Regions from separate parts of the Hydrogenophaga defluvii genome, predicted to be linked through region 2. Evidence: predicted binding sites of a transcription regulator. Region 2 holds the regulator's gene; each other region holds the start of a gene.
The links. The regulator sigma-54, encoded in region 2, starts transcription at its own class of promoters, with help from an activator protein. The targets are predictions, from matches to a motif close to TGGCANGNAANCTGCTTT.
Positions count from the first base shown of each region.

Region 1 (4,708 bases), on a different contig from region 2:
CGGGCGGCTTCGATGGCGATCTTTTCGTTGCCGTTGTGCACGATCTCGATGGCGCGCGAGGACTTTTCGCACAACTCACACACGTGTTTCCAGGGCAGGGCGGTGTGGCCGCCGTTGATGTGGCCGATCACGTCGGCGTCGGCCTCCAGGATCACGTCCTTGTCGATCAGGCCCGAGCCGGGGATGGACGGACCACCGGTGTGGATGGTGCTCTGGATGCCGTATTTGCGTGCCCAGGCCACCATTTGTTGCGCTTCTTCGCCGGCCTTGACGGAGCCCAGGCCCACCTCACCCAGCAGCTTGACGCCGGCGTCGGCCATGTCCTTGAAGTCCTGTTCCACCATGCCTTTTTCAATCACCGGCGCGCCGGCGATGACTTTGACGCCACCGGGGCGGAAGTTGTCAAAGGCGCGCTGCGCGGTGATGGCCAGGGCCTTGAGGCCCACGATGTCCTTGGGGCGGCCTGGCAAGTGCACCTCGCCGGCCGAGATCATGGTGGTGACGCCGCCGTTCATGGTCGATTCGATCCAGCCCAGCTGGTTCTGGCGCGGGGTCCAGTCGCCAAACACCGGGTGCACGTGGCTGTCGATCAGGCCGGGCGCCACGCAAGTGCGGCGGGCGTCGATGGTCTGGCGCGCGCCTTCGAGGTCGCAGTCTTTTTCCTTGCCAACGGCCACGATGAGGCCGTCCAACACCACGATGGTGTCGGCGCTCAGGATGGGGTTGTCGATGTCGCCCGAGAGCAGCAGGCCGATGTTCTTGATGACGACCTTGCCCGATTTTTCACTGCTTGCAGCTTCTGCCATGTGTCGCTCCGGTGTGGTGTTGAGGGGTTTCAGGGTTTGACGGTGCGCAGCACCGTGTCGATGACGAACTGTTGCCAATGCGCCATCGCATCGTGCTGTTCCAGCTTTTCGCCCAGGAAGGCGGACAGCGTGTAGCGGTTGGAGAGGTAGAAGTAGTTCAGGCCGGCGATCATGAGGTAGACGTCACGCGCCGACAGGCCACTGCGGAAGACCTTCTGCTGCACGCCACTGGCCAGCACCGACTCCAGGATTTGGATGGCGGGCGAGGAGTACTCACGCGCCCGGAGGGACTTGGAGATGTGCTTGCCCCGGTGCAGGTTCTCGTCGTTGAGCAGGGTGATGAAATCGGGGTTGCGGTGGTAGTAGTCCCAGATGAAACTCACCACCGCCACCAGCGCCTCCTCGGGCTGGTCGACATTGAGCTTGAGGCCTGCCTCGGCGTCGTTGAAGCGACGGTACAGGTCTTCGAGCACCGCGATGTACAGCCCCTCTTTGCTGCCAAAGTAGTAGTAGATCATCCGATCGTGCGACTTGGCGGCTTTGGAAATCTGGTCAATGCGCCCGCCCGAGAACCCGTGCTTGGCAAAAATGCGGGTGGCCGCGCGGAGGATGCTCTCCTGTGTTTCCTGGGCCGCCAGTTCGCGCACACCGGGCTTGCGCCCAGGAGCAGCGGGTTTGCGGGTGGTGGTGCGCGTGGCTGCGGTGCTCATGGGCGTTGGGGGCAGGGGCGAAAAGCGGTTTTCAGGATTCGGCGAAGGCGCGCTCGATCACGAAGTCGCCGGGGCGTGAGGTGTTGCCTTCGTTGAAGCCACGCGCCTCCAGCAGGTGCTTGAGGTCCTTGAGCATGCCTGGGCTGCCACAAATCATGGCGCGGTCGGTGGCTGGGTCCAGCGGCGGCAGGTCGAGGTCGGCAAACAGTTTGCCGGACTCGATCAGGTCGGGGATGCGGCCCACGTTGCGGAAGTCCTCGCGCGTCACGGTGGGGTAGTACAGCAGCTGGCTGGCGATCAGGTCGCCGAGAAACTCGTGGCTGGGCAGGTGGTCGAGGATGAGGTCGTGGTAGGCCAGTTCGTCCACCGTGCGCACGCCGTGCACCAGAATGACCTGCTCGAACTTCTCGTAGGTCTCGGGGTCGCGCACGATGCTCATGAACGGGGCTAGGCCGGTGCCGGTGGAGAGCAGGTACAGGCGTTTGCCCGGCAGCAGGTAGTCCACCACCAGGGTGCCGGTGGGCTTGCGTCCGACGATGACGGTGTCGCCCACCTGGATGTGCTGCAGGCGCGAGGTCAGCGGGCCTTCCTCGACCTTGATGCTGAGGAACTCCAGGTGGTCCTCGTAGTTGGGCGAGGCGATGCTGTAGGCGCGCAGCAGTGGCTTGTCATTGACGCGCAGGCCAATCATGGTGAAGTGGCCGTTGTTGAAGCGCAGGGCGGCGTCGCGGGTGGTGGTGAAGCTGAACAGGCGGTCGGTCCAGTGCTGGACACTGAGCACGCGTTCTTCGATGAATGCACTCATGGTGGTTCCTAAGGCGAAGGGTCAGTCTTTTAAGGTGTCGAATTTGTGGGTCCGGTCTTTCCACGCTTCTGCGTCGGGCAGCGGTGGCTTGCGCTTGGTGATCACTGGCCAGCCGGGTGCGCGCTCGGCGTTGATGGCAATGAAGTGCCGCTGATCGGCGGGCAGATCTTCTTCGGCATAGATCGCATTGACGGGGCACTCGGGGATACAGACCGCACAGTCTATGCATTCATCGGGGTCAATCACCAGGAAGTTCGGGCCTTCCTTGAAGCAGTCCACCGGGCACACATCCACACAGTCGGTGTACTTGCAGCGCACACAGGCATCGGTCACGACATGGGTCATACGAGCTCCTGAAGTGGCGGACGTTGCGCCGCCGATATTGGCATAAAGATTGCATGATGAGAAACTGGTTTAGGGTTTACTCCATGGACAGTAAGCAAAGACTACATGAAAATCTTAGTTAGTTGATGTAGGGTTTACTCCATGTACATGTAGTGTATGCTACATTAAATTTCAATCACGCTCAAGTTGAGCGTGCATTTTTGAGGCGAGCAACAGCATGACCGAGCACACCAGAACAGACGGACTGCCGGGGATGGATGAGCCCCAGGTGCTGGAGCGGGCTCGCCCGCGCAGCGAGCGGATGGCCGAGACCAAGATCGAGTGCAACGCCTGTCCGGTCTTGTGCCAGATCACGAATGGCCGCACCGGTGCGTGCGACCGTTATGCCAACCAGGATGGCGTGCTGATCCGTGTCGATCCGGTGGTGCTGTTGCGCAAGACGCTGGACGACAGTGGTGCCAAGCTGGTGCAGTTCGCCGGGCGTGTGGTGCAAAACGGTGCGCCCGATGCGCAGGACGTGTCCGAGGTGCCCGACTGGAATGGCGACCTGCTGCTGGCCGACGAGGTGTTTGTGACCGGTGTGGGCTCGTCCACCACCTACCCTGATTACAAGCCCGCACCCTTTATCGTCAGTTCCAAGGCGCAAGGCGTGGACATGGTGACCGTGGTCACCGAAGGCATCTTCAGCTACTGCAGCTTCAAAGTGAAGATAGACACCGATCGCTACCTGGGTCCCGAGCAAGCCAACGTGCGTTGCAAAGGCGAGGTGGTGGGGCACGTCACCACGGCGGAGTACGGCTCGCAGATGTTGTCGCTGGGCGGCGTGCACCACCTCACCGGTGGCAGCAAAAAAGAAGGCCGCGTCACGGTGGACATGATGGCCGCGCTGGGCAACAAGAAGGCGGTGGAGCTGACCATCGACGGTGGTGCTCAGATCGTGATCCAGGCCGGCAAGGCGCCCATTGTCAACGGCGTGGAAGAGCAGCGCATGCGCGTGGGCTGTGGCTCGGCCACGGTGGGCATCTTCGCCAAACAGTTGTACGGCAAGGTGGACGAGGTGGTGGTGGTGGACGACCACATCACCGGCGTGTTAACCGAACACCAGGCCGGCCGTTGCCTGGACATGCGGCCGTCTGGCATTGCCATGCGCGGGCGCAAGTCCACGCCCGGCCGCTACTTCCAGGTGGCCTTGCCCGGCACCGGCTGGGGCGGCACGTCGATCTCGGACCCGATGGAGGTGATCGAAGGTTGGGATGCCGATGTGGCCTGGCCCGGCCTGCGCCTGCTCATGACATCGACCACCGGCGAGCACGCCGCCTGGTACGTGCTGGACGACCAGCTGGTGCCGCGCGAGCAGCCCATGCCCGAAGCGGTGCAGGCCGTTGTGGACCGCATCGGCGAGAACTGCGAGCCGTCCATGACCACGGTGTTGTTCCTGGCCGGCGCCGGTGGCAGCCTGCGCGCAGGCGCCACCGAAAACCCGGTGCTGCTCACCCGCAGCATCAAGGACGCGCTGGTCAACGTGACCTGTGGCGGTGCACCGGCCTATGTGTGGCCGGGCGGTGGCATCACCGTCATGCTGGATGTGATGCGCATGCCCGACAACAGCTTTGGCACCGTGCCCACGCCGGCCATCATCGCCCCCATTGAATTCAGCATGCGTCTGGATCACTATGCAGCCCTGGGGGGGCACTTGGATGAGGTGCGCAGCCTGGAGGACGTGTTGCGCACTGGCGCGTGGCACAACGACGGCGCACCCACGCGCCGTCAATGGGTGCTCAACCACACCACCAACCCCTGGCCCCTGGGCCAGAAACCGCAGATCGGATGAATATGTTGGCGCAATGTCGGTCGCTCGGTGACGGGCGGCTCCACTTCCAGCACGGGCCGATGGACATCGTCCTCGGGGCCGAGGGTGATACCGCAGCGGTGCGGCAGGCGCACGCGCAGGCCTGGGAGCGCTTCCGTGGCCTCCTGCAGGAGTTGGTGGACGAGCTGCCGACGCTGCGCACCCCAGTGGACGGCGTTTGCACGCTGCGGGG
Region 1 is NZ_JBHTBZ010000004.1:627-5,334, forward strand. Features, by position in the region: gene ACFQU0_RS00585 (amidohydrolase family protein) at 1-806, opposite strand, end outside; gene ACFQU0_RS00590 (TetR/AcrR family transcriptional regulator) at 836-1,516, opposite strand; gene ACFQU0_RS00595 (ferredoxin--NADP reductase) at 1,548-2,321, opposite strand; gene fdxA (ferredoxin FdxA) at 2,343-2,666, opposite strand; gene ACFQU0_RS00605 (6-hydroxynicotinate reductase) at 2,884-4,497, shown strand; gene ACFQU0_RS00610 (UPF0280 family protein) at 4,500-4,708, shown strand, end outside.
Region 1: a site for sigma-54 is predicted at 2,705-2,722, ahead of ACFQU0_RS00605 (6-hydroxynicotinate reductase). Genes of this name have one in related genera too.

Region 2 (4,708 bases):
CCAATGGCTGGCCAGGCGTTCGAAGAAGGCGTCCACTTCGCCGCCGTCGGCGTTCTGCGCGTGTTCGCGCGCCCGCACGGTGGCCCGCTGTTCTGCGCGCTGTCCGGCCACGCCAGCCGCCGCAATGCGTTCGCCGTAGGGCGGGTTGAGCAGCATCACGCCGGGTTGCTCGCTGGGTGGCATGCGTTGCAGCGCGTCGCCACCGCGCAGTTCGATGGCGTGAGCCACGCCGGCGCGCTGCGCGTTGCGCTGCGCGAAGTCCACCATGCGGAAGGCCACGTCGCTGCCAAAGATGAAGGGCTTTTGCCCTTCGGGCCAGGGCTTTTGTGCCGCCTGTGCCTGGGCCTTGATGCCCTGCCACACATGGGACTGGAAGGGCAGCAGTTTTTCGAAGGCAAAGCGGCGTGTGCTACCAGGCGCGATGTTGAGCGCCATCTGCGCGGCCTCGATGAGCACGGTGCCGCTGCCGCAGCAGGGGTCGTACAGGGGCAGGGCGGCGCCCTGGCTGCCGTCCCAGCCGGTCGCCGCGATCATGGCGGCGGCCAGGGTTTCTTTCAGCGGCGCGTCGCCTTTGTCTTCGCGCCAGCCGCGTTTGAACAGCGGCTCGCCCGAGGTGTCGATGTAGACGGAGCACTGGCCTTCGGTCAGGTGGGCAAACACCCGCACGTCGGGCCAGGTGGTGTCGATGCTGGGGCGCTCGCCGGTCTTGTGGCGCAGGCGGTCGCAGACCGCGTCCTTCACCCGCAGGGCGGCAAAGTTCAGGCTCTTGAGCGGGCTGTGCTGCGCGGTGATCTCCACTTTGAGCGTGTGCCGGGGCGTCATCCAGATTTCCCAGGCCACACCGCAGGCGATCTCGTAGATGTCGTCTTCGCTGCGGTAGGGCTCGTAGGCCAGCTCCACCAGCACGCGCTGCGCCAGGCGGCTGTGCAGGTTGAGCAGCATGGCGTCGCGCCAGCTGGCCTTGAGCAACACACCGCCGCGCGAGCGTGACATGTCGCCATCGGCCACGCCCACGATGCGCTTGACCTCAGCGGCCAGAAAGTCTTCCACGCCAGCGGCGCAGGGCAGGAAAAGGGTGAGTTGGTTCATGTGGGCTTTTCGATCCGCCGCCGGGCCGCCCCAAGGCGGAACAGCCCCCTCGGGGGGCGGCGACCCGCGCAGCGGTGGAGCGTGGGGGTCATCGTTTTCTCAAATTGGCGGGTGCGATGCGAAGGGCCTCGCGGTACTTGGCCACCGTGCGGCGTGCGCACTCAATGCCTTGTTCCTTGAGCATTTCCGACAGCTGGTTGTCCGACAGCGGCTTGGCTACATCTTCAGACGCCACAAACTGTTTGATCAGCGCGCGCACGGCGGTGCTCGACGCGTTGCCGCCGGTCTCCGTCCCCAGGCTGGAGCCGAAGAAGTACTTGAGCTCGTAGGTGCCAAAAGGGGTGGCCATGTACTTGGCGGTCGTCACGCGGCTGATGGTGGATTCGTGCAGGCCCAGCTCATCGGCGATCTCGCGCAGCACCAACGGTCGCATGGCCAGCTCGCCGTGCATGAAGAAGTTGCGCTGGCGCTCGACGATGGCGCTGGAGACCCGCAGGATGGTGTCGAAGCGCTGCTGGATGTTCTTGATGAACCAGCGCGCCTCCTGCAGCCGCTGCTGCATGCTGGCCGCGCCTTCGCCCTTGTCGCCGCGCCCTTGTCGCAGCGCGTTGGCGTAGATGTCGTGCACCCGCAGGCGTGGCATCACGTCGGGGTTGAGCTGCACCTTGAAGCCGCGCCCCGCCTTGGTGACGATGACGTCGGGCACCACGGTGTTGCGTTCCACGTTGGCGAAGCGCCGGCCCGGCTTGGGCTCCAACCGGCTGATCAGCGCCAGGCCCTCGCGCACCACGGCCTCGTCCAGGTGGCAGGCGGCGGCCAGGCGTTTGGCGTCGCGCCGCGCCAGCAGGTCCAGCGGCTGCGCGCACATGGCCAGCGCGGCCTGGGCAGCGGGGCTGTTGCGCAGCTCTTCGATTTGCAGCCGCAGGCATTCGGCCAGATCGCGCGCACCCACACCAGCCGGGTCCATGTTCTGCAGCCAGTGCAGCGCCAGGTTCAGGACCTGTTCGGTGGCTTCACGGGCCTCCCAGTCGTCGCCAGCCAGCGCGGCGGCGAGGTCGGTGATGGGCTCGTCCAGGTAGCCGTCGTCGTTGAGCGATTCGATCAGGAAGTACAGCGCTGCGCGCTCCTCTTCATTGAGCCGCAGGCCCAGGGCCTGCTGGTGCAGGTGGGCCTGCAGGCTGATGTGTTCGCTGGCCAGCTCGGCGGCGCTGGCGGTTTCATCGTCGGCGTTGTTGCGGTTGCGCGGCGCGGCCTCGCCGCCCCATTCGCCGTCGTCGGGCGTGAAGGACACGGTGCCATCACCGTCCCAGTCGGGCTCGCTGCTGCCCACCTCTTCGCTGAAGTCGTCGCTTTCGCTGCTGGTGGTCGCCGGGCCGCTGTCCGCGCTCCATTCGCTCACCTGATCGCCGGTGCTGACCGGTGCGTTTTCGGCGTCCACGCCAAACGCCTCGCGCTCGGCCACCTCCTCGCTGCGCTCCAGGAAGGGGTTCTCGTCGAGCATCTGCTCGACCTCCTGCGCCATCTCCAGCGTGGAGAGCTGCAGCAGCCGGATGGACTGCTGCAGTTGTGGGGTCAGCGACAGATGCTGGGAAACACGAAGCGAAAGGCTTTGCTTCATACGGCCGCAGCGCAGGGCCGCCCCAAGCCAGGCCAGCCCCCTGGGGGGGCAGCGACCCGCGAAGCGGTGGAGCGTGGGGGTTTCATGGGCATCACATGCGGAAGTGTTCGCCGAGGTACACCCTTCGCACATCCGCGTTTTCGACGATCTCCGAAGGCGTGCCCCGGGCCAGCACGCGGCCCTCGTTGATGATGTAGGCGTGGTCGCAGATGCCCAGCGTTTCGCGCACGTTGTGGTCGGTGATGAGCACGCCGATGCCACGCGACTTGAGAAAACCGATGATGCGCTGGATCTCGATGACGGCAATCGGGTCGATGCCGGCAAAGGGCTCGTCGAGCAGGATGAAGCGCGGGTTGCTCGCCAGCGCGCGGGCGATTTCGACCCGGCGCCGTTCGCCGCCCGACAAGGCGGGAGCCGGCGACGAGCGCAGGTGCGACACGTGCAGGTCTTCCAGCAGTTGCGTCAGGCGTTCGTCCAGGGCTTGGGCGGTGTAGGGCTTGCCGGTGGCGGGGTCGTCCTGCAGCTCCAGCACGGCACGCACGTTGTCTTCCACGCTGAGCTTGCGAAAAATCGAGGCTTCCTGCGGCAGGTAGCCCAGGCCCAGGCGTGCCCGGCGGTGGATGGGCAGGCGTTCGACGGCCTGGCCGTCGAGCGTGATCTGCCCCGCATCGGCCCGCACCAGGCCCACGATCATGTAGAACGAGGTGGTTTTGCCGGCACCGTTGGGGCCCAGCAGGCCCACCACTTCGCCTTCTTCCACCGCCAGCGACACGTCCTTGACCACCTTGCGGCTGCCATAGGCCTTTTGCAGGCCACTGGCTTCCAGCCGGCGTTTGGGCGCCAGCGGTGCAGATGTGTGCGCGCTCACTGCTTGCCTGGCCCCATGCTGGGGCTGGGTTTGAGCACGGGAGCGGGGCTGTTTGCCGGGGCGGTGGCGCTGGCGTCGGCCTTGGGCACCGGGGTCAGCATGGCGCGAACGCGCCCGCCGGGGTTGTTGGGGGTGGCGGCCGTGGTGGCTGTGCCACCGTCCACCGTGAACACGTCGGCCCCGTTGTCGTAGACGATGGTGTTGCCAGCCGTTTCGTCGTTCAGGTTGCTGCCCCGGTAGCGGCGCAGCACGGCGCGGCCGATGAATTTCACCGTGTCGGCCTGGCTGTTGTATTCGATGCGGTCGGCCACGCCCTCGATGTGTTCATCGACCACATCGCGCTTCTGGCGGAAGAAGGCCTGTTGCTGCGCGTTGCCCAGCACGATGCCGAACTGCTGGCCCTGAGCGCCTTGGCGCACCTCGATTTGTTGGCCCCGGATGAGGATGCTGCCTTTGGTCACCACCACGTTGCCGGTGAACACGCTGGTTTGGCGGCCGTCCTCGTGGCGCAAGGCGTCGGCCTCCACGTTCATGGGCTTGTCGCGGTCGGCCTTCTCGGCCCAGGCTGCCACACCGGCGCACGCGGCCAAGGTCAGCAGCATGGCCTGGCAGAGGTGGGTCAGGGTCGGGAACGGCATGTTGGGTAGGGCATGGAAATTGCATGGCATTGTAAGCCGGTGCTTTCCGGCCTCAGCCGTGGCGCGGGCACAAAAAAGCCCGCCGGAAGAGGGCGGGCCTGGACCAGGGCCTGTGGCTCAGCCCTTGCGCGACTGTGCGATCAGGTGGTCGGCCACCAGCAGCGAGCGCGGCAGCGTCTGCGCCAACGAACCTGAGGTGAAGTATTTGCCGGCGATGCCCAAAGACGGCACACCGTCCACCTGGTAGGCGTCTTGCAACTGGGTGGCACGGCGGGCTTTGCCGGCCACGCCGAAGGCGTTGTAAGCCTCCAGGAACTTGGCGCGGTCCACACCCTGTTTGGCGACCCAATCGGCGATCTGGTCCTGGGTGGCCAGGCGCTGGCGTTCGGTGTGGATGGCGTGGAAGACCTTGCGGTGCATCTCCTCGACCTTGCCCAGGGCCTCCAGCGCGTAATACAGGCGCTGCTGGGGCACAAAACTGTCCTGAAAGGCCAC
Region 2 is NZ_JBHTBZ010000003.1:79,058-83,765, forward strand. Features, by position in the region: gene ACFQU0_RS00440 (THUMP domain-containing class I SAM-dependent RNA methyltransferase) at 1-1,089, opposite strand, end outside; gene ACFQU0_RS00445 (RNA polymerase factor sigma-54) at 1,178-2,707, opposite strand; gene lptB (LPS export ABC transporter ATP-binding protein) at 2,799-3,575, opposite strand; gene lptA (lipopolysaccharide transport periplasmic protein LptA) at 3,572-4,213, opposite strand; gene ACFQU0_RS00460 (thiol:disulfide interchange protein DsbA/DsbL) at 4,331-4,708, opposite strand, start outside.

Region 3 (4,708 bases), on a different contig from region 2:
GCTGGCCCCATCCAGCGCAGCCAGCGGTTGGTATGCAGGGACTCCCGGGTGGGCAGCCAGCGGGCAAAGCGGTGGTTCATGGGGCAACGGCGATCGAACGGTTGGCGCCAGGGGGTTGTTTGGCAAGGCTTGGAGTATGCTCGCCCCCTCTCAGTTCAGCCGCCTTCGCCCCACACCATGCTGCCGTTGCAGGAAATTCTGTTCTCCCAGGGATTTGGCACCCGCCGCGTCTGTTGTGGGCTGGTGCAACAGGGCCTGGTGCAGGTGGGCGCCGAGCGCACTCCCTGCACCGATCCATGGGCCGAGTTTGACACCCACGGCCTGTTGTTCACCGTCCAGGGTCAGGACTGGGCCTTCCACGAACGTGCCTATCTGATGCTGCACAAGCCGGCGGGCCACGAGTGCTCGCAAAAACCCAGCAACCACCCCAGCATCTATTCGCTCCTGCCCGCCCCTTTGCGCGCGCGCGGTGGTGGCGCCGCTGCCGGTGTGCAGGCGGTGGGGCGGCTGGACCAGGACACCACAGGCCTGTTGCTGATGTCGGACGACGGCGCTTTCATCCACCGCCTGACATCGCCCCGCCACCACGTGCCCAAGGTGTACGAGGTGGGGGTGAAACACCCCCTGGACGAGCCGCAGGTGCGGCGCTTGCTCGACGGTGTGGTGCTCGACGACGACCCCAAGCCGGTGCGCGCGGCCGCCTGCGAGGCGGTGGCCCCCCATCACCTGCGTCTGACCTTGACGGAAGGCAAGTACCACCAGGTCAAACGCATGGTGGCGGCGGTGGGCAACCGGGTGGAAACGCTGCACCGTTCGCGCATCGGTGACCTGGTGTTGCCGCCCGATCTGGCGCCCGGCGCATGGCGCTGGCTCAGCGCCGACGAGGTGGCCGGTTTGTACAAAAAACCCGCCAACGCATCCGCCTGAACGGCCCCTCGTGGGCGGTCATGCCTTGCGTGTATTCTTTGACCATGGGTTTGATCTTCGATTCGTTCTGGCGCGCGGTGGCCTACTGTCTGCACCCGCGGGTGATTGCCTTGTCGGTGTTGCCGCTCATCCTGATGGTGGCGCTGTCGTTTGCGCTCGGCTATTTTTTCTGGGAACCGGCGGTGGCGGCGGTGGCGGCTTGGCTGCAGAACTACGAGCTGGTCGGCGCGTTTCTCAACTGGCTGGACCAGGTCGGCGCGGGTGCTTTTCGCACCGTGTTCGCGCCTTTGCTGGTGTTGGTCGTGGCCACGCCGGCCATCGTGTTTCTCACGCTCTTGTTGGTGGCCGTGACCATGACGCCACAAATGGTGGCGCTGGTGGCGCAGCGGCGCTTTGCCGCGCTGGAGCGCAAACGCGGCGGCAGTTTGCTGGCCAGCGTTTTCTGGTCGTTGGGCTCGACCTTGCTGGCCCTGGTGGTGATGGTGTTGACCATGCCGCTGTGGCTGATTCCGCCTTTGGTGCTGTTGTTGCCGCCCCTGATCTGGGGTTGGCTCACCTACCGCGTGTTCGCGTTTGACGCACTGGCCGACCACGCCAGCAAAGAGGAGCGCACCGGTCTGATCCAGACGCACCGCGCGCCGCTGCTGGTGATGGGGGTGGTGACCGGTTTCCTGGGCGCGGCGCCCAGCCTGATCTGGGCTTCGGGCGCCATGTTCATCGTGGCCGCGCCCTTGCTGGTGCCACTGGCCATCTGGATCTACACCCTGGTGTTCGCCTTTGCCTCGTTGTGGTTTGCCCATTACCTGTTGGCGGCGTTGGAGCGCACGCGGGCTGCTGCTGCGCCGGTCAGACCGGTGTCAGACGCAGCGCCGACCATGGCATCTCAATTGCAGGACGTGGAAGACGTGTTGCCCAAGCCACTGCCAGGCACGACACCCACACTGCCCGGACCCAACCCACCCACCACGCCATGAGCTCGCCCCTGTCCGACAACGTGTCACCCGTGCCCGACATTGGCCTCATCATCGTGGGCGATGAAATCCTGTCGGGCAAACGGGCGGACAAACACCTGAGCAAAACGATAGAGCTGCTGGGCGAGCGGGGTTTGACCCTGAGCTGGGCGCGCTACGTCGGCGACGACCGGCGGCAGATCACGGCCGCGTTGCGCGATGCGTTTGCTCAGCCTGGCATCGTGTTTTCGTGTGGCGGCATAGGCGCCACCCCCGACGACCACACGCGCCAGTGTGCGGCGGCTGCGCTGGAGCGGCCCCTGGTGCTGCACCCGCAGGCGCGCGAGCGGATTCTGGAGCGCATGCGCGATGTGGCGGCCGAGCAGAACCTGCCCTACGAGCCTGAACGTGCCGACAACGTGCACCGGCTGAACATGGGGGTGTTTCCCGAAGGCGCGGACATCGTGCCCAACCCCTACAACAAAATCCCCGGTTTCGACTGCACCGGCACCGGTGGTGGCCGGGTGTTTTTCCTGCCCGGCTTCCCGGTCATGGCCTGGCCCATGATGGCTTGGGCGCTCGACACCCATTGCCACACTTGGTTCCACCGCCAAACCTGGGTGGAGCGTTCCGTGATCGTTTTTGGTGCGATGGAGGCCAGCCTCACGCCGCTGATGGAGCGCATCGAGGCCGAGCACGTGGGGGTCAAGGTTTTCAGCCTGCCCAGCGTGGACCACCCCGAATATGGGCGCCACATCGAACTTGGCGTCAAAGGTGAAGAGGGTGCCACCCAACCGGCTTTTGACGCACTCAAACAAGGTTTGTTGGCTTTTGGTGCACCAATTGGCCCTGAAATGGTGCGTTGATTGTCAATCCGCTCCATTTGTGCACCTGTTGTGTGCATTCATTCCGGGTGCACAATATTGAGCTGAACACTGCGTCGGTTGTGCCACACCTCGGTGCGTGCTGGCACAAAAGCTGCTTTATCGTTTTCCGTCACCCTTTTTACCCAACCCGTACCAGGAGAGTTTCTGATGGCCAAAAGCGTCGCCGACGTCATGAGCATGGTCAAGGACAACGACGTCAAGTTCGTTGACTTCCGTTTTACCGACACCCGTGGCAAGTGGCAACACATCACCATTCCCGTGTCCCAGTTCGAAGAAGACAAGTTCGAACAAGGCCAGGCTTTCGACGGTTCGTCCATCGCTGGCTGGAAGGGCATTGAAGCTTCGGACATGCTGCTGATGCCCGACGCCGCCACCGCCTTCATCGACCCCTTTGTCGAAGAAGTCACTCTGGTGCTGGTGTGCGACGTGATCGAGCCCACCGACGGCAAAGCCTACGAACGCGACCCGCGTTCCATCGCCAAGCGCGCCGAAGCCTACCTGAAAGCCTCCGGCCTGGGCGACACCGCCTTCTTCGGTCCGGAACCCGAGTTCTTCCTGTTCGACGAGGTGCGTTGGAGCAACGAACCCGGTCACAGCTTCTACCAGATCGAAGAGTACGAAGCGCCCTGGAACAGCGGCGCCAAGCTCGAAGGCGGCAACCGTGGCCACCGTCCGCGCGTCAAGGGCGGTTATTTCCCGGTGCCCCCGGTGGACAGCACCATGGACATGCGCAACGAGATGTGCGAAATCCTGGAAGCCGTTGGCATTCCCGTTGAAGTGCACCACCACGAAGTGGCCGGTGCTGGCCAGTGCGAAATCGGCACCAAGTTCTCGACCCTGGTCGAGCGCGCCGACTGGACCCTGCTGCAGAAGTACGTGATCCAGAACGTGGCCAACGCCTATGGCAAGACCGCCACCTTCATGCCAAAGCCCTACCACGGCGACAACGGCTCGGGCATGCACGTGCACCAGTCGGTCTGGAAGGACGGCAAGAACCTGTTTGCTGGCAGCGGCTACGCCGGTCTGTCCGAGTTCGCGCTGTACTACATCGGCGGCGTGATCAAGCACGCTCGCGCGCTGAACGCCATCACCAACCCCGGCACCAACAGCTACAAGCGCCTGGTGCCGCACTTCGAAGCCCCGGTGAAGCTGGCTTATTCGGCCAAGAACCGCTCGGCGTCGATCCGCATCCCCAACGTCGCCTCCGACAAGGCGCGTCGCGTGGAAGCCCGCTTCCCCGATCCGCTGTGCAACCCTTACCTGGGCTTTGCCGCGCTGCTGATGGCGGGTCTGGATGGTGTCGAGAACAAAATCCACCCGGGCGAGGCCGCCTCCAAGGATCTGTACCACCTGCCTCCCGAAGAGGACAAGCTGGTGCCTACCGTGTGCGCCAGTCTGGACGAAGCCTTGGCCCACCTGGACAAGGACCGTGCCTTCCTGACCAAGGGTGGCGTGTTCACCGATGCCTGGATTGACGCCTACATCGAGCTGAAAATGACCGAAGTCACGCGTTCGCGCGTGGAAGTGTCGCCCGTCGAGTACGACATGTACTACAGCCTGTAATACAGGTTAACGACGTGCAAAGGGACGGCCATGGCCGTCCCTTTTTGCTTTTGGGCACCGGGCAGCGGGGCACTTTTGGGCGATACTGGAAATCACAGGCCCATGCCGATCTGGAGGCCACGCCTCTTGCCTGGAGTGCCGACATGTTCGATGCCGCAATGAAATCCTTTGTTTCTGTTCCCGTAGCCCATCTGGTGTGTCTGTTGATGCTGGGTGCCGCAGCCGTGCCTGCCGTGGCGCAGGACCGCATTTACCGCTGCGGCAACGAATACACCAACGACCCCGGCGACGCAAAAGCGCGTGGCTGCCGCGTGATTGAAGGTGGCAACGTGACGGTGATCCAGGGAATCAAGCCGGCACCTTCATCAACGGCTGGCGCGC
Region 3 is NZ_JBHTBZ010000063.1:5,182-9,889, reverse strand. Features, by position in the region: gene ACFQU0_RS18160 (DUF2062 domain-containing protein) at 1-80, opposite strand, end outside; gene ACFQU0_RS18155 (16S rRNA pseudouridine(516) synthase) at 181-927, shown strand; gene ACFQU0_RS18150 (EI24 domain-containing protein) at 972-1,901, shown strand; gene ACFQU0_RS18145 (competence/damage-inducible protein A) at 1,898-2,743, shown strand; gene glnA (type I glutamate--ammonia ligase) at 2,912-4,327, shown strand; gene ACFQU0_RS18135 (hypothetical protein) at 4,471-4,708, shown strand, end outside.
Region 3: a site for sigma-54 is predicted at 2,845-2,862, ahead of glnA (type I glutamate--ammonia ligase). Genes of this name have one in related genera too.